2 linked regions of the Sinorhizobium sp. BG8 genome follow. The protein of the gene in region 1 interacts with the protein of each later gene in a pairwise test. Links are inferred from orthologs where the notes say so. Each region holds a gene or a part of one and is shown on either strand. Other genes may lie near its edges.

The links.
Region 2: the proteins of F3Y30_RS23260 (region 1) and glmS interact in binary tests that used the Escherichia coli proteins (3 or more experiments, as listed by UniProt). The link is inferred for Sinorhizobium sp. BG8 from one-to-one orthologs.

Annotation. Positions count from the first base shown.
Region 1 is NZ_CP044012.1:474,665-485,091, reverse strand. Bases 2,656-5,525 are described here. They hold F3Y30_RS23260 (phosphatase PAP2/dual specificity phosphatase family protein), read left to right. Parts: upstream 2,656-3,359; coding sequence 3,360-4,691; downstream 4,692-5,525. Other genes in these bases: F3Y30_RS23250 (lysophospholipid acyltransferase family protein), read left to right, coding at 5,122-5,525; F3Y30_RS23255 (hypothetical protein), read left to right, coding at 4,688-5,128; F3Y30_RS23265 (bifunctional alpha/beta hydrolase/class I SAM-dependent methyltransferase), read left to right, coding at 2,656-3,352. Outside these bases: F3Y30_RS23280 (hypothetical protein), read left to right, coding at 1-252; F3Y30_RS23275 (DUF2934 domain-containing protein), read right to left, coding at 331-630; F3Y30_RS23270 (CDP-alcohol phosphatidyltransferase family protein), read right to left, coding at 851-1,447; more of F3Y30_RS23265, read left to right, coding at 1,586-2,655; more of F3Y30_RS23250, read left to right, coding at 5,526-5,781; F3Y30_RS23245 (phosphatidate cytidylyltransferase), read left to right, coding at 5,778-6,710; F3Y30_RS23240 (AraC family transcriptional regulator), read left to right, coding at 6,916-7,788; F3Y30_RS23230 (FAD binding domain-containing protein), read left to right, coding at 8,389-9,189; F3Y30_RS23225 ((2Fe-2S)-binding protein), read left to right, coding at 9,236-9,718.
Region 2 is NZ_CP044011.1:2,977,366-2,987,854, forward strand. What follows is about bases 2,525-5,456. They hold glmS (glutamine--fructose-6-phosphate transaminase (isomerizing)), read right to left. Parts: upstream 4,938-5,456; coding sequence 3,111-4,937; downstream 2,525-3,110. Other genes in these bases: F3Y30_RS14085 (DUF502 domain-containing protein), read right to left, coding at 2,525-2,596; F3Y30_RS14090 (N-acetyltransferase), read right to left, coding at 2,620-3,114; glmU (bifunctional UDP-N-acetylglucosamine diphosphorylase/glucosamine-1-phosphate N-acetyltransferase GlmU), read right to left, coding at 5,056-5,456. Outside these bases: more of F3Y30_RS14085, read right to left, coding at 1,901-2,524; more of glmU, read right to left, coding at 5,457-6,435; F3Y30_RS14105 (Na/Pi cotransporter family protein), read right to left, coding at 6,516-8,162; F3Y30_RS14110 (peptidylprolyl isomerase), read left to right, coding at 8,551-10,440. UniProt on the Escherichia coli protein: Catalyzes the first step in hexosamine metabolism, converting fructose-6P into glucosamine-6P using glutamine as a nitrogen source.

The sequences.
Region 1 (10,427 bases):
CTCGGCCGGCCTGTTTTCATCGTCCTGGCAGCTGCCATGGCGCTGGTGCTGGTTGCCTGGGCCGGCGCGGAAATCTGGGGCGAAAGCACCGATACCGACCAGACCACCCAGTCGGAGCAGACGAGCCCGGAACAGACAGGCTCCATCGACAACGGCGCTCCGGCTGGCGGAGCGACCCACTCTACGCCGCAGACCTCGCCGATGGAGGGTGGTTCGACGCTCGATACGGGTACCGGCGGTCAGGGCCAATAGACCAATTCTGACGGCTTAGTGCGGTAATCCTGTCGGACCGGCCGGCCGAGGCAATGTCCTTGGCCGGCAGGAAGAGATCTACTGTTTCGTTGCCCCGGGAGTAACTTTACCGCGCCGCGCCTTGCTCGGCGTCTTTTCCAGTTCGACGATGCCTGTTTTCTTCTTCGATGCGGAAATCTTTGTCGTCGGGCTTTTTTCCGACTGTGTTTTTGTCGCTTTCGCTTTGCCGCCAAAGCCTGGCAGCGCTACCCGTTCCAGTTCGTCTCGCTCCCGAACAGCTTGTTTCCAGTGTTCATCATCTCGGCCGTGTGGCCTACCTTCCAACTCCCAGATGGAGTACGCACGCTTGCTGATCCATTCCGTTCGCGTATCGCTCATGTTTTATCCTCATTTGCGAGTGGGCAGGGGAACTTGGTACTCGGTGGCGAGATGACCGCCGTTGGAAAAGCAATGAACGCCGAACTGGTCTGGCCCAATCAGGCGAGTCACCTGTACATCAAATGTAAAGCGCACCCGGAACGATTGAAAGCTAATTCCGGCTCGACGCTGCAGGCCCGCAAGCCTCGCGCATACCTCCGGCGAGGACCCTGGCCGTCGATCAGCCGGAAAGACCGATACCGGCGCGTACCCGGTTGATCGTCGTCATGATCAGCGCCAGGCACACGACAGGCTGGAGATAGTAAGCCCAGGGCGCGAGCAATTCGGCGGCGACGAGGAGACCTAGTGCGCCGAACAGTACTGCGCGATCGCTCTTGCCCAGTGGACCATCGTAGCGGCGCGGCCCGCCCTGGGCAGAGCCAAGAACGCCCGCAAACTCGGTCACGACGGAAAGGAAGATGATTGCCGAGATCCATTCCGGCGTGAACGGGGAGATGACCGCAAAGGGCATGTAGAGAGCCGCATCGGAAACGACGTCGCCAAGTTCGTTCAGGAAGGCGCCGAGCCGGCTCTGTTGCCCATGCTCGCGGGCAAGCATGCCGTCCATCGCATTCAAGGCCATCCTGAGGAGCATCCAGAGCGGAATGAGCGCAAACCAGCGCGGATCCGCGCTCCATGTCAGGGCGGCTCCAAGCACCACCGATACAGCAGCCGCAAGCACGGTCACCTGATTGGCCGTCACTCCAATGGCCGCGAGTTTCGCCACCAGTGGCCGGAGCACATTCTGAAATGCGGATTTCAACTTGTAGACCGACATTTTTTTCCCTCGAATCGAAGGGCTGATTCGTTCTTGAAACATGAAGCGGCATCGGCGGCAATCCGGATAGGGGCCGGAGCCGCAAATCGCGGGCAGATCCGCAACGGGATTTGCCCATTGTGGGGCGAGGGGAGCTACGTGCTGAACACATTGGAACGCGCGCGAGAGTGCCGGGAGGCCGAGTTCGCGACGCATGACGGAACACGGCTGTTCTATCGCACATGGCCGGCCGAGATCCCCCGTCCCAGGGGAGCTATCGTGCTTCTCCACCGCGGACATGAACATGGTGGCCGCGTGGCCCACATCGTTCCCGAACTCGACCTGCCCGACTTCGCATTCTACGCGTGGGACGCCCGCGGTCATGGGCGCTCCCCGGGCGTGCGAGGGTACTCGCCATCGTTCGGCGCCTCCGTGAGGGATCTTGACTGCTTCATCCGCCATATTGCCGAAGAGGATGGAGTTCAAGTCGAGGACATAGTTGTCGTGGCCCAGAGCGTCGGCGCTGTTCTGGCGTCTACCTGGGTCCATGACTATTCTCCGAAGATACGCGGGCTCGTGCTCGCATCGCCGGCGTTCGACGTAAAGCTCTATGTGCCGTTCGCCCGTCAGGGCATCGCATTGCTGCAACGCCTCAAGGGCACCTTCTTCGTCAACTCCTACGTCAAAGCCCGGTTTCTCACCCACGATCCGGAGCGGATCGCCTCCTTCAATACGGATCCGCTGATAACCCGACCGATTGCTTCCAACATCCTTCTCCAACTCTATGAAGCGGCCGAGCGCGTTGTCGGTGACGCGCGGGCAATCACGGTTCCGACCCAAGTGCTCATATCCGGCAGCGATTTCGTCGTCCGACACGCTCCCCAGCACCGCTTCTATGAGCAACTGGGCAGCCCCATCAAGGAGCGGCATGTGCTTCCCGGTTTCTACCATGACACGCTTGGGGAACGGGATCGTGCGATCGCGATCGAGAAGGTGCGGAGTTTCATCGAGGGACGGTTCTCGGAGCCTTCTGCGGCGGTCGATCTTCGCGGCGCCCACAGACAAGGTTACACGCGCGATGAGGCGGATCGGCTGACGACGCCATTGCCGGCCACGACGTTGCGAGGCCTCTACTGGCTTGCGACGCGCGCCTCGATCCGGGTCGGGGCGCTGATCTCGAAGGGTCTCGGAGTCGGACGCAAGACCGGATTCGATTCCGGTTCCACACTCGACTATGTATACGAAAACGACGCGCGAGGGCTCGGTCCGGTCGGCAGGCTGGTCGATCGCCAGTTTCTGGACGCGATTGGTTGGCGTGGCATCCGGCAGCGCAAGATCCATCTGGAGGAACTGATTGCCACGGCGTTCGCCCGTTTGAACGAGGCGGGACGGCCTGTGCGGCTGCTCGATGTCGCCGCCGGACACGGACGCTATGACCTCGACGCAGTTGCGGCATGCGAGACGAGACCGGAAAGCATTCGCCTGCAGGACTATTCGCCGATCAACGTCGAGGCGGGGAGCCGGCTGATCGCGGAACGCGGGCTTTCGGACATTGCGCACTTCTATGAGGCCGATGCATTCGACACGAGTGGGTTGGCGGCAATAGAACCCCGTCCGACCGTCTCCATCGTGTCCGGGCTGTACGAACTCTTCCCCGACAATGCGTTGATAGAGGCCTCGCTCTCCGGTCTGTCGCAGGCCATGGATCGAGGCAGCCTGCTGATCTACACCAACCAGCCCTGGCATCCGCAGCTCGAGATGATTGCGCGGGCGCTGACGTCGCACCGGGGCGGTGCCTCGTGGATCATGCGCCGGCGGACGCAGCAGGAGATGGACCAGCTCGTCGAGGCAGCAGGCTTCCGCAAGCTCGAGCAGCGGATCGACCAGTGGGGCATCTTCACCGTCTCGCTGGCCGAGCGAACCTGAGGTCGCGGTGGCAAGTTCGTTCGCACCGACCCCCATCCTGCCAAGTCGCGCCGTTTCCGTTCGGGCGGCGCTCTGGCTGCTGTTCCTCGCACCGTTCTTCTATGCGACTTACGGAGCGGCGAACTGGCTCGCCATGCAGCGGGAGCACGTGCCAAACCTTGCCTTTTCATGGGAAGGCAGCATTCCGTTCCTTCCGTGGACGATCCTGCCCTACTGGTCGATCAACGCCTTCTACGGGCTGTCACTCTTCATCAACGATACGACCGAAGGGGTCGATCGCCTCGCCAAGCGCTATCTGACTGTCCAGCTCGTCGCCGTGAGCTGCTTCATTGTCTTTCCTCTGACGGCGACGTTCGAGAGACCGCCGACGAGCGGGTTGCCGGGCTTCATGTTCGATGTGCTCGGAGGCTTCGACAAACCATTCAACCAGGCACCGTCGCTTCACATCGCATTGCTCGTGATCATCTGGGACCATCTGCGACGCAGGATCGCGCGATCCTGGCGCTGGTTCTGGCACGGCTGGTGTGCCCTGATCGGGCTCTCGGTGCTCACGACCTGGCAGCATCATGTCATCGACATGCCGACGGGCGCACTCCTCGGTCTCTTCGCGCTCTGGCTCATTCCGGTTGCCGGGACCTCACCGGCGGCAGGGTTCAAGGTAACGGCGAACCGCAAGGCGAGGACGCTCGCGATTGCATACGGATGCGGAGTGGCGCTGTTCCTCGCCTTGACGGTTTTATTGACGCCGCGCTCGGGCGCCGCTCTCCTGCTGCTGTGGCCGGCGCTCGCGCTCGCAATCGTCGCGTATGGCTACCTCGGCGGTGGTCCGGCTGTATTCCAGAAGGGTGGCGACGGTCGTGTGACGCTGGCAAGCCTGCTTCTGCTCATGCCCTATCGCCTTGGGGCATGGCTCAATATCGCGGCGTGGACACGCAAGCTGCCATCCTCGGTGCCCGTGGCAGCTGGCGTTCACCTGGGTCGGTTTCCGACGGTGCGCGAATACGCCCGTTTCGCTTCCGTCGTCGACATGACGAGTGAATTTCCCGGTCTCGCGCCGCCGCCCACCGTCTGGGTCGCCATTCCCGCGCTCGATCTCTTGCCGCTCGACAGGTCGCAGCAATTGGCGGCCGCAAGCGCAATCGAGACGGCGCGAGAGCGGGGTCCTGTCCTGGTTTGCTGTGCGCTCGGCTTCCAGCGCAGTGCCGTTGCCGTGGCGAGCTGGCTGATGGCGACGGGGAGAGCCCAGAACGCAGCCGAAGCGATAAGAATGGTGGGAGAGGGTGGACGCCGCATTCACCTGACCGAGGCGATGATCGGTTCTGATGGAGATTGGCAATGAGTCAGTCCGATCTGTCGGCAGGGGAGGCGGCGACGTATTTTCGACGACGCGCGATCGCCGGCGGAGCCGTCGCAGTTCTGTCCATCCTTGCCGCACCGCTGCTTGCCGGCAGATGCGCGCAGGCGTCGCCATTGGCATGGCTGCTGCTGTCGGGTGCTGCGCTTGTCGCGCTGGCCCTCGCGGTTCACCTGCTGCTCGACGCTGCGCTCTTCCGCCTGTGTGCGAGCTACGAGGAGGAGGCGAGGGGTCTGGCGTCATTGGATGAGGTTCTCGCGAGAACTGGACTGCGCGCGGCGCCAGGCGAACTGCGTGGCCTCGCACCGCGTATCGCAGGATCGCGGCGCATTCTCTGGCACCTGAGGATCTCCGTCGCTGCCTGCCTGATACTCCTGATCGCCCTGCTTCTCGAAGGAACGGACGGTCTGCTACGATGCTGAAATCAAACTTCAGGCCGGCCGTTCAGGCGATGACCAGTGCCGTTCTCGCGGGGATGGCCCGCGCCATCACCGGGGTGCGTCCCATCTGGGCAGGTTGCGGGCCGTCACACCGCCAGCGCATCTACTTCGCCAATCATTCGAGCCATGGTGATTTTATCCTTCTCGCCTCCTGCCTGCCGCCCCAGGAGCGGGCGCGCACCCGTGCCGTCGCAGGGGCGGACTACTGGCGCGCCGGCCCGATCCGTCGGTTTTTCGCGGAGGTCCTGCTGCGCACCGTGCTCGTCGAGCGCAATTGGGTGGAGCGCACGGAGGATCCGATCGCGGTCATGCTGCGGGCGATCGACGAGGGGCAGTCCCTGATCTTCTTTCCCGAAGGCACGCGCAATATGGGCGAAGAGCCGCTGCAACGCTTCCGTTCCGGCCTCTACAATCTCGCCATTGCCCGTCCCGACGTGGAGTTGGTCCCCTGCTGGATCGAGAACATGTCCCGCGTACTGCCGAAGGGCGCCTTCCTGCCGGTGCCTCTGCTCTGCCGGGTGATCTTCGGATCCCCGATCATGCTTGAGGAAGGAGAGGAGCGGCAGGATTTCCTCCAGCGCGCGCAGCAATGCCTGCTGGCGATCAACCCCGACAACCGGAAAGAGGGAAAATGAACGCGGAGACGACCAGGCTCTTCCTTGCACTGATGGGCGTGCTTTCGAGCGCAAGCCTGGTCGCCGGCGTGCTCTCGTGGCGCAGCCCCAAGCCACTTTCGCCGACCCTTCTGAACCTCAACGCCCGGATAAAGGCCTGGTGGCTGATGGTCGGCGCGCTCTGCCTCGCCTTTCTCTTCGGCAGGGGCGGCGTGATCGTGCTGTTTGCCCTCGTCTCGTTCGCGTCGCTTCGCGAATACGTGACGCTCACCCTTACGAGGCGCAGCGATCACTGGGTCCTGCTCGGCATGTTTCTGGTCGTCATCCCGGTGCAGTACTACCTGATCTGGATCGATTGGTACGGCCTCTACTCGATCTTCATCCCCGTTTACTGCTTCCTTGCCATGCCCGCCCTGACGGCGCTTTCCGGCGATACGTCGCGTTTCCTTGAACGCATCTCGGAACAGCAATGGGGCATCATGCTGTCTGTTTACTGCCTCAGCCACGTGCCCGCGCTGATGACGCTGCACGTGCAGGCATACACGGGAAGCAGCCTGCTGCTCATCGCCTTCCTGATCGCGACAGTGCAGGGAAGTGACGTCCTTCAGTACATCTTCGGCAAGCTCTTCGGGAAGCACCGGATCTCGCCCTCGGTCTCGCCATCGAAAACCTGGGAAGGCATGATCGGCGGCACCGCCAGTGCCTCTCTGCTGGGCGCCGGCCTGTACTGGCTGACGCCGTTCTCCCCGCTTGAGGCGGGGTTGCTCGCAATGCTCTCATGCGTCATGGGCTTTCTCGGAGGGCTGGTTGCATCCGCGATCAAGCGTGACCGTGGCGTCAAGGACTGGGGCCATATGATCGAGGGGCACGGCGGGATGCTGGATCGGGCCGACAGCCTCGTCTTTGCCGCGCCAGTCTTCTTCCACGTCGTCCGTTACGCCTGGACGTGACGCTGGTTACCAGTCTAGGCGGAGCGGATTGCGCCGATCGGTCAGCCAATCAATCAGTCTGAAATTCGTTTCCTCTGCTTCCCTGTCCCGAAGCGATCATACGGCACGGCTTGACGAACGGCCGGCAACCCCACAGACTCCCCCGCGCGGATGACGGCGTGCGCAAGCATGTCGAAAAGGGAGGTCTCATCTGCGGGAGGAACATATGACGGAATCCATCAGGCTCTTTCGGGGCCGGTTCGGGCATGTTTCGCTTTTGAATGTCTGCAGCAATCTCGTGACACATGCCCATCCGGAGCTGCACATCGTCCTCTGGCTCGCGGGCGACGGTGGCGAGATGACGGTCGGCAGCGAACGTGTCTCGGTCTCGCCGGGTATGGCCATAGGCATAAACTCGTTCCAGCCGCACAATCACGTTTTCGACGAGAGCAAGACGCCAGGCACGTTTCTGGCTTTCTACATTGATCTGGAGTGGCTCAAGGAAAGGCGAAACCTCGCCTCCGGAAAGCAAGTCTTCGCGACGCCGCTCATCCCGCTGGAGCCCTGGCTCAGCGAAACCGCCGCCCTTCTGCCGCAAAAGCTCTCCTGCGGCGAGGACGATTACGAGTTGGTTGCCTACGAGCTGGAGCGGCTGATCGACCATCTGTTGGATGCCGCCGATGCTGCGAGACCTCCGGTTTCTGCCGCCCATCCCGTCCGATCCGCACGCGATTTTCGCGTCCGCAAGGCCATTGCGCTTATGGAAGCCAATGTCGGGGAGCGTATCTGCTTCGATCAGGTGGCGCGCAGTGTCGGCCTGTCGCGCCCGCATTTCTTTGCGCTCTTCAAGGAGCACATGAATGTCACGCCGAACGTCTATTGGAACACGCTCAGGATCGCCGAGGCTGTACGCTGTCTGCAGACTTCGAACGAGTCGCTGATCTCCGTAGCCTGCAATCTCGGCTTCACGACGCAGGGCAACTTTTCCCGCTTCTTCCGCGAGCATACAGGCGTGCCGCCGACCGTCTATCGCTCGGCTGCAAGCGAGGGGCCGCATTCCCAGCAGGCCGGGCGGGAGCGTGACGGCCTCTGTCCCTGAAGTGGCGCGAATTTCAGACTTATCGATAGGTTGTCGAGACTGATCGATAAGCCCATGTGCAAGGCCTCCCTATACTCGGCCGTGTTGAGGGCCTGCAGACTGTGCGGGCGCCACAGGACCGGACCTTGGCACAGGGAGCCTTTTCATGACCAAAGTCACCATTTCCTCCGTCATTGCAGCTCCGATCGAAAAGGTGTGGGAGCGCATTCGCGACTACAACGGCCTGCCGTCCTGGCATCCGCGCATGGTCAAGAGCGAGATCGAGGATGGCCTGCCAGCGGACCAGATCGGCTGCGTGCGAAAGTTCGAACTCGTCTCCGGCGCGACGATCCGCGAGGAGCTCATTGCGTTTTCGGACAGCGACCGCTTCGTTACCTACAGCATCCTCGAAACCCCGCAGCCGATCAGCAACCATCAGGCCACCCTCTCGCTCCGGCGTATCACTGACGGCGATCATACATTCGCGGAATGGACCGCGTCGTTCGATGCGCCTCCTGAGGAAGCGGAAAAGGTAGCCAAGGGCATGGGCGAGAACGTGTTCCAAGGGGGTTCAATGCGTTGAAGACCTTCTTCTCAGGCAAGGCATGAAGGAGGGGCGGTATGGGACTGCTTCTGAGAACCTTCCAGACGGCTGATGAGGCGAGCGCGACGCTCAAGGCGGACCATGCGTCGCGTTACCTCGGCGGCGGGACGCTGCTGGTGCGGCGGGCGAACGAGGGTGACATCTCGTTTTCGAGCTATGTGCGCGTGGTCGACAAGGCGTTGTCAGAGATTTCGATCGCGGACGGGCGCGTGCGTGTCGGCGCATCTGTGACGATGGCACAAATTCTCGCCAGCACGGAACTCAGTCCCCTTGGGCCGGCGGCACGCGCTGTGGGTGGCCCGGCAATCCGGAACATGGCGACGGTCGGCGGCAACCTTCATGCACCACCGCCCTACGGGGACTTCGCAGTGGCGCTCATCGCGCTCGGCGCGCTGGTGGATTTCGACGGCCGCGAGGTTCCGGTCACTGACTTTCTGGCCGGGCGTGATGGTGTGTTTTCCTCCGGTGTCATCCGTTCGGTGAGCTTCGCCCTGCCGGCGGAGGGCAGCTTTCGCTTCGCGAAGGTGTCACGCGTGAAGCCCAAGGGCACGGCAGTCGTCACGATTGCCGCGGTTATCGAGGAGGATAGCGGCGTCATCACGTCGGCCCGCGTCGCCTACGGCTGTCTGGCGGACCGCCCCATCCGGGCGAAAGTCGTGGAGGGCGCGCTTGTCGGCAAGGAGCGCAGCAGGGATGGAATAGCTGAGGCACTCGCCGTCGCTCACGAGGGAACGACGCCGATAACCGATGCAGTTGCAAGCGCCTGGTATCGCGGGGAGGTACTGCCCGTGCACCTCGCGCGCCTGCTTCTGGGCTAACAGGAAAAGGACGAGATATTCGGGCGCATGGTTTCGGGAGGAAACGATGACCAAGGTTCCGGTGCAATTCACGCTCAACGGCGAGGAGAAGGCCGAATTCGCAGAAAGCGGCGCAACGCTGCTCAAGGTGCTGCGTGAGAAGATCGGAGACATGTCCGTCAAGGGGGGCTGCCAGCAGGGAACCTGCGGAAGCTGTTCCGTGATCATCGATGGCGCGCTTCACCTCTCTTGTCTCACGCTCGCGGAAACCTGCGACGGCAGGTCGGTCCAGACGACCGCGGGGCTGGAAGATGCGGGGGTGCTCCATCCGCTGCAGCGGGCCTTCAATGAGGGGTTCGCGACGCAATGCGGCTTCTGCACGCCGGGAATGCTGATGGCGGCCAAGGCGCTGCTCGACAGCAATCCGGCGCCGAGCCGCGAGGACGTAATCGAGGCGATCGCGGGGAACATCTGTCGCTGCACCGGCTATGAGCCGATCATCCAGGCGATACTTAGCGCGGCGCACGCCAATACTCTCAATGCCGCGTGAGGACGAAACATGGAACTTCGCAAGGAATACTTCGCGGGAGAGCGGAAGGACGACCTCAAGGAAATCGGGCAGCCGCGGCTTCGCTCCGACGCGCTCGGGCACGTCACGGGCAAGACAACCTTCTTCGCCGACCGCAACCTGCCAGGACTGCTTCACCTGAAGATGGTCCGCAGTCCTCACCACAATGCCCGCATCCGCTCGATCGACCTTGCCGATGCGGCGAAGCATCCAGGTGTCGTCCGGATATTGACCGCCGGTGACGTACCGCACAATGTCTACACGATCCTCACCCTGATCCAGGTCGGGCCGGAAGACGAGACGGTACTTGCGACAGACAAGGTGCGCTTCAAGGGAGAGGCCATTGTCGCCATTCTCGCCGACACCGAACGTGCCGCGCACGAGGCGGCCGCCAAGGTCAAGGTCGACTACGAAGTCCTACCAGCGGTTCTCTCAATCGACGAGGCGCTGGCCCCAGGCGCTCCCATCGTCAACGAGTATCACGGGCGGAACTACTATCTCTACGACAGCGGTGAATGCCGCAAGGTTCGCTTTGGCGATGTGGAGGCGGGCTTTGCCGGGGCGGATCATGTCCTCGAGCAGACCTATTCGTCCGGGCCGATCGAGCACGCCCCGACGGAAACGACGGGCTGCATCGTCGTGCCCGAGGGAAGCGGTCGTTTCACCTGCTACACGAATACCCAGGCGATGT
Region 2 (10,489 bases), on another replicon or contig:
GACCGTCATCAGCCTCCGCCGCGCGGCAAGGCTAGCGTGCCCTACCGGGTGTTCGTCCATGACGAGACCGGAGAACTCGCCCTCACCTTTTTCCGGGCCAAGGGAAACTGGCTGGAAAAGGCCCTCCCGATCGATGCGGAAATTCTCGTGAGCGGCAAGGTCGACTGGTTCAACGGACGTCCCTCGATGGTCCATCCGGATTACATGGTCCGCATGGACGAGGCGGAAAACCTGCCTCTGGTCGAACCGGTGTACGGTTTGACGGCGGGTCTCTCGCCACGGGTGCTGCGAAAGGCGATCGAGGCGGCCGTCGCCCGCATGCCCGAACTTCCCGAGTGGATCGACGCCGCGCTTCTCGACCGACAGGGATTCGAGGCGGTCGCGTCAGCATTCCGCAGGCTCCACGATCCTCGCGACGAGACCGACCTCGACCCGCAGGCGCCCGCGCGCCGCAGGCTCGCCTACGACGAATTCCTGGCGGGGCAGATCTCGCTCGCGCTCGTTCGCCAGCGCCTGCGCAAGGTCGCCGGGCGTCCCGTGCGTGCAACTGGCGAGCTAACGCGACCGGTCATCCGTGCCATGCCTTTCTCCCTGACCAACAGCCAGTCGGTGGCGGTCGACGAAATCCTGAAAGACATGGCGAACGACCAGCGCATGCTGCGTCTGCTCCAGGGGGACGTCGGAGCCGGCAAGACCGCGGTCGCCCTCATGGCGATGCTGGCCGCGGTGGAATCGGGAGGACAGGCCGTCCTCATGGCGCCGACGGAGATACTTGCCCGTCAGCACTTCGCGACACTCTCGAAAATGGCCGCACCCGCCGGGATCACGATCGACGTTCTGACCGGTCGCACGAAGGGTCGGGAGCGGGAAGCGATCCTGGAGCGGATCGCCTCGGGCGAAACGCAGATCGTCATCGGCACTCACGCCCTGTTTCAGGAATCCGTCGCCTACCGGGACCTCGTCCTGGCGGTCGTCGACGAACAGCATCGCTTCGGCGTCCACCAGAGGCTGAGGCTGACAGCAAAGGGAATCTCGCCGCATATGCTGGTCATGACGGCAACCCCTATCCCGCGCACCCTCGTCCTTGCGGCATTCGGGGACATGGACGTGTCGAAGCTCACGGAGAAGCCCGCGGGAAGGAAGCCGATACAAACAATCACGGTGTCTTCGGAGCGCACCGGTGAGATTGTCGACAGGCTGAAGGCCGCGCTTGCAGAAGGGAAGAAGGCCTACTGGATTTGCCCGCTCGTGGAGGAATCGGAAGAAACCGACCTGATGTCCGTGGAGGAACGCCATGCGACACTTCAGGCGGTGTTTGGTCCTGATGTCGGCCTCATCCACGGGCGCATGTCCGGCCCGGACAAGGACGCGGCCATGCTGGCATTCAAGAACGGGGTGACGCGCCTCCTCGTCGCGACCACCGTCGTGGAGGTGGGCGTGGACGTGCCGGACGCTTCGATCATGGTCATCGAACATGCCGAGCGTTTCGGGCTGGCGCAGTTGCACCAGCTTCGCGGGCGGGTCGGACGCGGTGAGGAGAAATCGACCTGCATCCTGCTGTACAAGGGGCCTCTCAGCGAGACGGGCCGCGCGCGGCTGTCGATCCTCCGCGAGACGGAGGATGGATTCAGGATCGCAGAGGAAGACCTGAAGCTTCGAGGAGAAGGAGAGCTGCTCGGAACACGGCAATCGGGTACGCCGGGCTTCCTGATTGCAAGCCTGGAGGCCCATGGCGATTTGCTGGAGATCGCGCGGAAGGACGCGGCCTATGTGGTCGAGCGGGACCCTGAGCTGTCGGGTGAGCGTGGAATGGCGCTGCGAACGCTGCTCTATCTCTACCGGCGCGATGAAGCGATCCGCTTCCTGCGGGCCGGGTGAAGCCGCGGACGTCGCTGCGACGCTACTTCTTCGATTTCTTCTTCTGTTTCTCGACGGTCGACAGCAGTGTCGCCGTTCTCTCCGGCGGTGTCACGAGACCGACGGAAATGATCAGCTTGGCCGCATCTTCCGTGGACATGTCCAGAAACACGATCTTTTCCCGCGGCACGAAGACCAGAAATCCGGCAGTCGGGACCGGTGTCGGCGGCAGGAAGCAGGCGACCATGTCGCGCCCCATCGAATCGAACTTCGAGGCCACCTCACCCTTGGCGTCGGTCGCGATGAAGACGACGGACCAGAGGCCGGCGCTCGGATACTCGATGAGGCCGGCACGATTGAAGGAACTGCTCTTTTCCTTCAATGCGGTTTCGAAGATCTGCTTCAGGCTCTTGTAGATCGTGCGAACCAGCGGCGTGCGGTTGAGGATCGATTCTCCGAAGTTGACGATCGAGCGGCCGATAAGGTTCTTGCCGAGGAAACCGATCATCGTGATGACGACGATCGCGATCAGCAGACCGAAACCGGGTACTGCGAATTTGAGATAGCTTTCCGGGTTGTAGCGGTTCGGAATGTAGGGCTTCACCCAGCTGTCTGCCCAGTGGATGAATGTCCATGTGAGCCAGATGGTAATCGCGATCGGGGCGCAGATCACCAACCCGGTCAGGAAGTTGTTGCGAAGCCGCATCGCAACGGAAAGACGAGGAGTCGTGTCGGTCATGGGGGATCCCGTTGCCGGCGGCGTCAGCCGTCGAAACCCGGATGATAGGAAACCTCGCCCCCCTCGTAAATTGGTGAAAACGCCACACGCATGAAATACTGTGGCGGCACTCCCGGATAGGTGAAGGCAGGGTCATTCGCGAACCCGAAGCGCTCGTAATAGGCGGGATTGCCCGCCAATACACAGCCTTCGGCACCGTCTGCACGCAGTCTCGAAAGCCCTTCTTCGACGAGGGCGCTGCCAATGCCCTGGCGTTGCCGTGCGGGGGCGACCGACAGTGGTCCGAGGCCGTACCACCCGCGATGCTTTCCATCGATCGCGACCGGCGAAAACGCGACATGCCCGACGATTTCGCCGTCGATTTCCGCCACAAGCGAGAGCGTCAGGGCATCGGCCTCGCGAAGGCGATCGATGATGAAAGGCTCGGTGCCGCTGCTGTAGGGATGGCCAGCGAAGGCAGCCGCCGTCAATGCGTGAATCGGGGCAATGTCGGCCGGGCGTTCCGTACGGATGATCATTCGACGGTGACCGACTTTGCGAGATTGCGCGGTTGGTCGACGTCGGTCCCCATGAAAACGGCCGTGTGATAGGCAAGAAGCTGGATGGGCAGCGAGTATATCATCGGGGAGATGATCTCTCCTACGTTCGGCAGAACGATGGTCGCCATCGTCGGAAGCTTGGATGCCCTTGCTCCGTCCTCGTCGGTGATCAGGATGATCCGCCCGCCGCGTGCCGCCACTTCCTGCATGTTCGACACCGTCTTCTCATAGAAGCGGTCGAAAGGCGCAATGACGATCACGGGCATGTTTTCATCGATGAGCGCTATCGGTCCATGCTTGAGCTCGCCGGCCGCATAGCCTTCGGCGTGGATGTAGGAAATTTCCTTGAGCTTGAGCGCCCCTTCCATCGCCAGCGGGTAGCTTGTCCCGCGGCCGAGGTAGAGCACATCGCGGCACTTCGAGAGTTCCCGGGCCAGATGCTCGATTGTCGGCTGGATGCTGTTCAGGACCGAGCTCATGATGCGCGGCATCTCGGCAAGCTGGCGGACAAGCTCCTGCTCTTCTGCCTGGCTGACCGTCCCCCGCGCCCTGCCCGCGGCAATGGCGAGCGCCGCCAGCACGGAGAGCTGGCAGGTAAAGGCCTTGGTGGAGGCAACGCCAATCTCGGGCCCCGCAAGGATGGGGAAGACCGCGTCGGATTCACGGGCGATCGTCGATTCGCGCACGTTTACGACTGCGCCAATCTTCAGGCCGTTCTCGCGGCAGTAGCGCAGCGAGGCGAGCGTATCGGCCGTCTCGCCGGACTGCGAGATGAAGAGCGCAGCAGACGCCGGATTCAACGGAATCTCCCGGTAGCGGAACTCGGAGGCGACATCGATCTCGACCGGCAGGCGGGCGTAGCGCTCGAACCAGTACTTGCCTACGAGGCCAGCAAGGTAGGCCGTGCCGCAGGCCGAAATCGCAAGGCTCGGAACGGTAGCAAAATCGATATCATCTGTTCCAGCCTTCGCGCGGTGCTCGATGAAGTCGACATAGTGGCTGAGCGCGTGCGAGACCACTTCCGGCTGCTCATAGATTTCCTTTTCCATGAAGTGCCGGTGGTTGCCCTTGTCGATCATGTAGGCCGCCGCCTGCGAAACCTGCCGGGGTCGCTCGACGCGATTTCCCTCCAGGTCGAAGACATAAGCCCCGTCCCGGCCGATAACCGCCCAGTCGCCGTCCGTCAGGTAGCTGATCTCGTTGGTGAAGGGTGCAAGAGCGATCGCATCCGAACCGAGGAACATTTCGCCCCGTCCGTAGCCGATCGCAAGCGGCGGTCCGCTGCGGGCGGCCATGATCGTAGAGGGATCATCCTCGAACATAACGGCGAGCGCATAAGCCCCACGGACGCGCCGCAGCATGGTGTGCATCGCCTCGCGTCGGCCAAGACCGTCGCGGCGGAGCTTGGCAAGCAGCTGCGCGACAACCTCGGTATCGGTCTGCGTGTGGAATTCCGCGCCGCCGGCGAGCAGCTCGTCCTTGATCTCCGAAAAATTCTCGATGATGCCATTGTGGACGACGGCTACGCCATCAGTGAAGTGCGGGTGGGCATTTGCTTCCGTCGGCGCGCCATGCGTGGCCCAGCGCGTGTGTGCAATGCCGGTCGTCCCGTCGAGCGGCTGTTCGTCGAGCCTCTTCTCCAGATTGAAGAGTTTGCCTTCCGCACGCCGCCGCTCGAGCTTGCCCGATACGATCGTGGCGACACCGGCCGAATCATAACCGCGGTACTCCAGCCTCCGGAGGGCGTCCACAAGCCTCGGCGCCACCGGCTGATTTCCGACAATACCCACAATTCCGCACATGTCTGCCCCGCTTCCTCAAGCCTCTTTCGGCCTTTGGTAGAGATTTTTGGCCGGAGCGCAATCATCCGGCCCGTCACTTTCGATTTCACGCGTTAACGCGTCAACAAACCGCCCTAACCTATTCGGCGGCTTTCTTTTTGGCGGCCTTGATCGCAAGGCTGCGCTCGCGGATCAGCCTGGCCCGACCCTCCTTGTTCTCCTGCCGGGCACGGCCGAAGGCCACTGCATCATCGGGCACGTTGACCGTGACCACGCTTCCGGAAGCCACATAGGCGCCATTCCCGATCTCGACGGGAGCAACCAGCGCGGAATTCGAGCCGATGAACGCGTCCTCTCCAATCCGTGTTATGTGCTTGTTTATGCCGTCATAGTTGCAGGTGATGGTTCCGGCCCCGATGTTGCTTCTCGCGCCGATGAAGGCATCACCGATATAGGTCAGGTGGTTGACCTTCGCCCCTTCTCCGATGCTCGCCTGCTTCACCTCGCAGAAATTGCCTACCTTCGAGCCGGCGCCGAGATCGGCACCGGGCCGCAGGCGCGCATAAGGCCCGACAGACGCACCGCTGCGCACGATCGCGCCCTCCAGATGAGAGAACGCATGCACGACCGCACCGCTTTCCACGATCACACCCGGTCCGAACACGACGTTCGGCTCGATGGTCACGTCACGGCCGATCTGAGTATCGAATGACAGGAAGACAGTCTCCGGCGCAATCATCGACACGCCGTCCAGCATGAGTTCGAGCCGTTTGCGCTCCTGCCAGAGCCGCTCGATGAAGGCGAGCTCAGCCCGTGTGTTGCAGCCCGTCAGCTCCTCCTCGGGAGCCTCCACGGCGATGGCTTTGCCACCCTCTGACCGGACGATTTCCACGAGGTCCGTCAGGTAGTATTCGCCCTTCACGTTGTCGTTGCCGATCTTGTCGAGCCATTCGAGCGCCCGGCGCCCGTTGATCGCCATCAGACCGCCATTGCAGTAGGCGATGGCGCGCTCCGCTTCGGTGGCATCCTTGTGCTCGCGGATTGCCACCAGCTCGCCGTTCTCCACGATAAGCCGCCCATAGCCGCTCGGATCCTGCGCCATGAAGCCGATGACGACGACATCGTTGCCCGCGCGCAGTTTTTCACGCGCAGCGTTCAGCGGTCCGTCCGTGATGAGCGGTGTATCTCCGAAGATGACCAGCACATCGTCATAGCCGCTGGCGATCGCCTCGCGCGCGGCGAGAGCCGCGTTCGCAGTGCCGAGCCGCTCCTTCTGGATGTAGGTGGAAACATTGATGGACGGGTTCTTGGCTGCGGTGGCCACTTTCTCGGCATCACGTCCGAGAACCAGTGCGACATCGTCGATTCCGGCGGTCGCAAGGGCATCTACGACATGCGCAATCATGGGCTTGTTGCCGATCGGATGCAGGACTTTTGACATCGACGACTTCATCCGCGTGCTTTCACCGGCGGCCAGGATGACCGCCAGGCAACTGCGCTTCGTCTCGGTATTCTGCATTCCATTCCCCTGTCTGCAATCGAAGTGACGCACCAATAGCAGTTCGCACTGCCGGGAGACAAAGGGATTTGTGAAGCACCCTATTCCGTCCGGCGCAGGCGGCTCTCGATAAGCTGCCCGCCTTCGTCGAGGATGGGATGGGCAACGGAGACGAGATGGGCGTTGATACGCTTGAGGTCGCGCAGTATGTCGAGATGAAGAGAGCTCGTCTGCAGGCTGTCGAGCCGCCCGTCCCGCAGCCGCTCCAGATGTCTTTCGGAAGACATCTTCTCCATCCGCCGGACGTCGACCTTCACCTGCATCATCTGCCGCGCGAGCTCGCCGTCGCGGGAAACGAATATGGTCTGGGCAATTCGCAGGTTCTCGATCGTGAGGTTGAAGAGCCCGCTCAGCTCCTGGTAGCCGTCGACGGAGAACATCAGCCCGTTGGTGATCTTCTTGCGCACCTGTTCCTGGAGGCTCTTCTCGATGATATCCCCGGCGTGCTCTAGGTTGATCGCATAGTCGATGATGACGATCGAGCGTGCCGAATTCTCCTCGCTTAGGCCGTGCCTCCCGAGCCGGGAAAGGTAGATCTTCACCTCCTGCTGAAGCTGGTCGACCTGCTTTTCGAGGGAGACCACATCCTTGAGCTCCTTGAGGTCGTTGGACGTGAATGCCTTCATCGTCCGCACTAGCATCGATTCGATGAGATCGCCGACACGGAGCACCTCTCGGGTGGCCCCCGCGAGCGCCACGACTGGATTGGCGAACGCCGTCTCGTCGAGGTAGCGTGGCCCGGTGTCGTTTTTCGTGTCGTTCGGAATGAGGCGTTCCATCAATTTGGACAGGGGCGACGACAGCGGCCAGAAGAGGATGGCGGCGCCAACGTTGAAGGCGAGATGCACGTCGACCGGAAGTTTCGCCTGCGGAATCGGCAAGGCGCCCAGCAGCGCCGCGAATTGATCCGCCAGGGGCAGGACGAGCAGACATCCGATTGCTCTGACGACGAGGTTGCCGATCGTCACGCGGCGCACCGAAGCGGGTGCACGCATCGTCGCGACAACCGGCGGTATGGCGCCGCCGAGATTCGCTCCCAGAACCAGGATCACTGTAAGCGCGGGCGCAAGATTGCCGGTTCCCGAAAGTGAAAGGATCAGGACGACCACGGCAAGGCTTGAAGAGGAGATGAAGGCAAGAACCGTGGAAAAGGCGAGCGCCACGGGCCATGCGTCCGAAAGCAGTCCAAGGAATGCAGCAAGTGCCGGCGATTGCCGCATCGGCTCGGTCGCAAGCGACAGGAGATGCAGGGAGAGCAGCATGAGCCCGATGCCTGTGATGGCCCTGCCCGCTCCGTGCCGTGCGGTCGAAGGTCCGGACTTGTAAATGGCAACACCCAAGAGGATGAACAACGGAGACAACCATTCGATGCCGGTTGCGACGATCCATGCCGTCACGGCCGTGCCGACGTTGGCACCGAGCAGCACAACCTGCGCCATGCGTGGCCTGACGAGGCCCCGCTCCACGAATGACGCCGTCATGAGGGCTGTGGCCGTCGAGCTCTGCAGGGCGAGCGTCGCAGCGAGGCCGGCGATGAACGAGCGCAGGCGTCCCTTGGTGCCGAGAGCGAGGCCCGAACGCAGCCTCGCGCCAAAGGCGTTCGTAACACCGTCTTTCACCTGAGCGAGCCCGAACAGCAGCAATGCGACGGCTCCGAAAAGGTTGATCATGACGATCGTTGAACTCACTGCCGTCCCACCCTGTTGCCGCTCCATCGAGCGCGATACTCTTTAAATCGAAGCCAGTGCCCGCCCTTGGTCAGACGTGCTCCGGTGTTCTTGCGGCATGATACAGGCTGAGTGGCATCGATGCGGCCAGAATCTCTCAATTATTTCAGAAAAAAATTGTTTGCCGACGAAATAATCCGTCAGGCCGTGGCCAGTTTGCGCCAACGTCCAGCGAATCGCATGCGAGGGCTTCGTCATCGGGCGGGAAAAGCAGGCCTCCCGGGCATCGCTAGGGACCCACTCGAACCGGTTGTCTTTGTGCGAACGGCATACTTCAATTCCGATAGACTTTCCGTTAAGAGACGGTTTCCGCCCAGCCGCTGGCTGCTGAACCAAGGAATGCTTGAAGATGCTCGAAACCCTGAGACGCGGCGCCCAGACTTGGGTCGCCAAAGCCCTGATGATCATTCTGGTCGTCTCCTTCGGCATCTGGGGCATATCGAGTTCCCTCGTGACGGCTGTGTCGAACTCCGTCGTGACGGTTGGCGATGTCAGTGTGTCCCCCACGGACTTCCGGCTTGCCTATGAGCGTCAGGTCGCCACGTTGTCGCAGCGTTTCGGGACGCGTCTGACGCGTGAACAGGCTCGCGCATTCGGCGTCGAGAACCAGGTCTTTGCTGAACTCGTTGCAGGGGCGACGCTCGACCAGCTTTCGCAGGACATGAACCTTGGCCTCTCCGAGGGCCGACTGGCACAGCTGATCGCCGACGATCCGGCGTTCCGCGGCGTCAACGGTCAGTTCGACCGCCTCGCCTTCTCGAGCACCCTGCGCAATGCCGGTCTTCGCGAGAACGACTACATCACCAACCGCAGCCAGGTGGCGGTCCGCAGCCAGATCGTCGAGGCGGTATCCGACGGCTACAAGGCGCCGGCAATCCTCACCGACGCGCTTCGCCAATACCGAAACGAAGCCCGCTCCGTCGATTACCTGCTCCTCAGCAACGCCAACATTGACGCGGTCAAGGCGCCGGCTGACGACGTGCTTGCACCCTGGTTCGAAGCCAATAAGGCAAAGTACAGGGCGCCCGAGTTTCGCAAGGTTGTCTACGTCACCCTCGAAGACAAGGACCTCGCCGATCCTTCGGCCATCACCGACGACATGGTGCGTGAGGAGTACGAGAGGACGAAGGACAAGTATCGGACGGCGGAGACCCGCACGATCGAGCAGCTTGCCTTCAAGGATCGCGCAGCTGCGGATGCGGCCGCGACGAAGCTTGCCGCCGGCACGAGTTTCGATGACATCGTCAAGGCCGAGGGCAAGACCTCCTCGGACGTCCTTCTCGGAGACTTCACGAAGGATCGCGTTCCGGATCCGCAGTTTGCCGACCCGGCTTTCGCCGTGGCGGCCGAAGGTGCCACGACACCGGTTGTGGAAGGCGCGTTCGGGCCGGTCATCCTGCGCGTGAGCAACATCCGTCCCGAGACGACGAAGACCCTGGACGAAGTCAAGGGCGATCTTCGCAACGAGCTTGCCCTTTCCGAGGCAAGTGACGGCATCATCTCGGTTCACGACAAGTTCGAGGACGCCCGGGCGACCGGCGCCACGGTCGCAGAGGCTGCCGACCAGTTGAGGCTCAAGGCAGTTACAATCGAAGCCATCGACAGCACGGGTAAGAACCCGGCCGGTGAGGACGTCGCAAGCATCCCCGAGGAGGCTGCACTGCTCGCCGAAGTGTTCAAGACGGACGTCGGCATGGAGGCCTCCACGGTCAATCTCGGTCGCGACGGCTACATCTGGTTCGAGGTTCTGGATGTCCAGCCCGAACGGGATCGTACGCTCGACGAAGTTCGCGATCGCGTCATTGCCGACTGGACGGCGGAACAGCAGCGCACTGCGCTTGCCGCCAAGGCCAAGGAGCTTGTAGAGCGGGTGACCAAGGGCGCGAAGCTCGCCGACATCGCCGGAGAAATGGGCCTCACGGTCGAAACAAAGGCCGGTTTGACCCGCGGCACCCAGGATCCGGTATTGAGCCCGGCCGCCGTCTCTGCCGCCTTCGGTGGTCCCGTCGGGCATGTGGCCGCCGCAGCCGGAGGCGATGGCGAAGGTCAGATCCTCCTTCAGGTGACGGACGTCAACTCCCAGGCCGTGCCTGACGCGCTTTCGAATGCCGAACAGCAGATCGAGGCTGTTGCCCGTGCCAGCGGCGACGACATCCTGGATCAGATAGTCAACGCGCTCCAGGCCTCCTACGGCGTTTCGATCAATCGGACGCTTGCCGAGCAGGTGATCAGCCAGTAGCCAGACAACGAGGAAGCCAAAGCGCACATGTCCGACCTGAAACCCTATA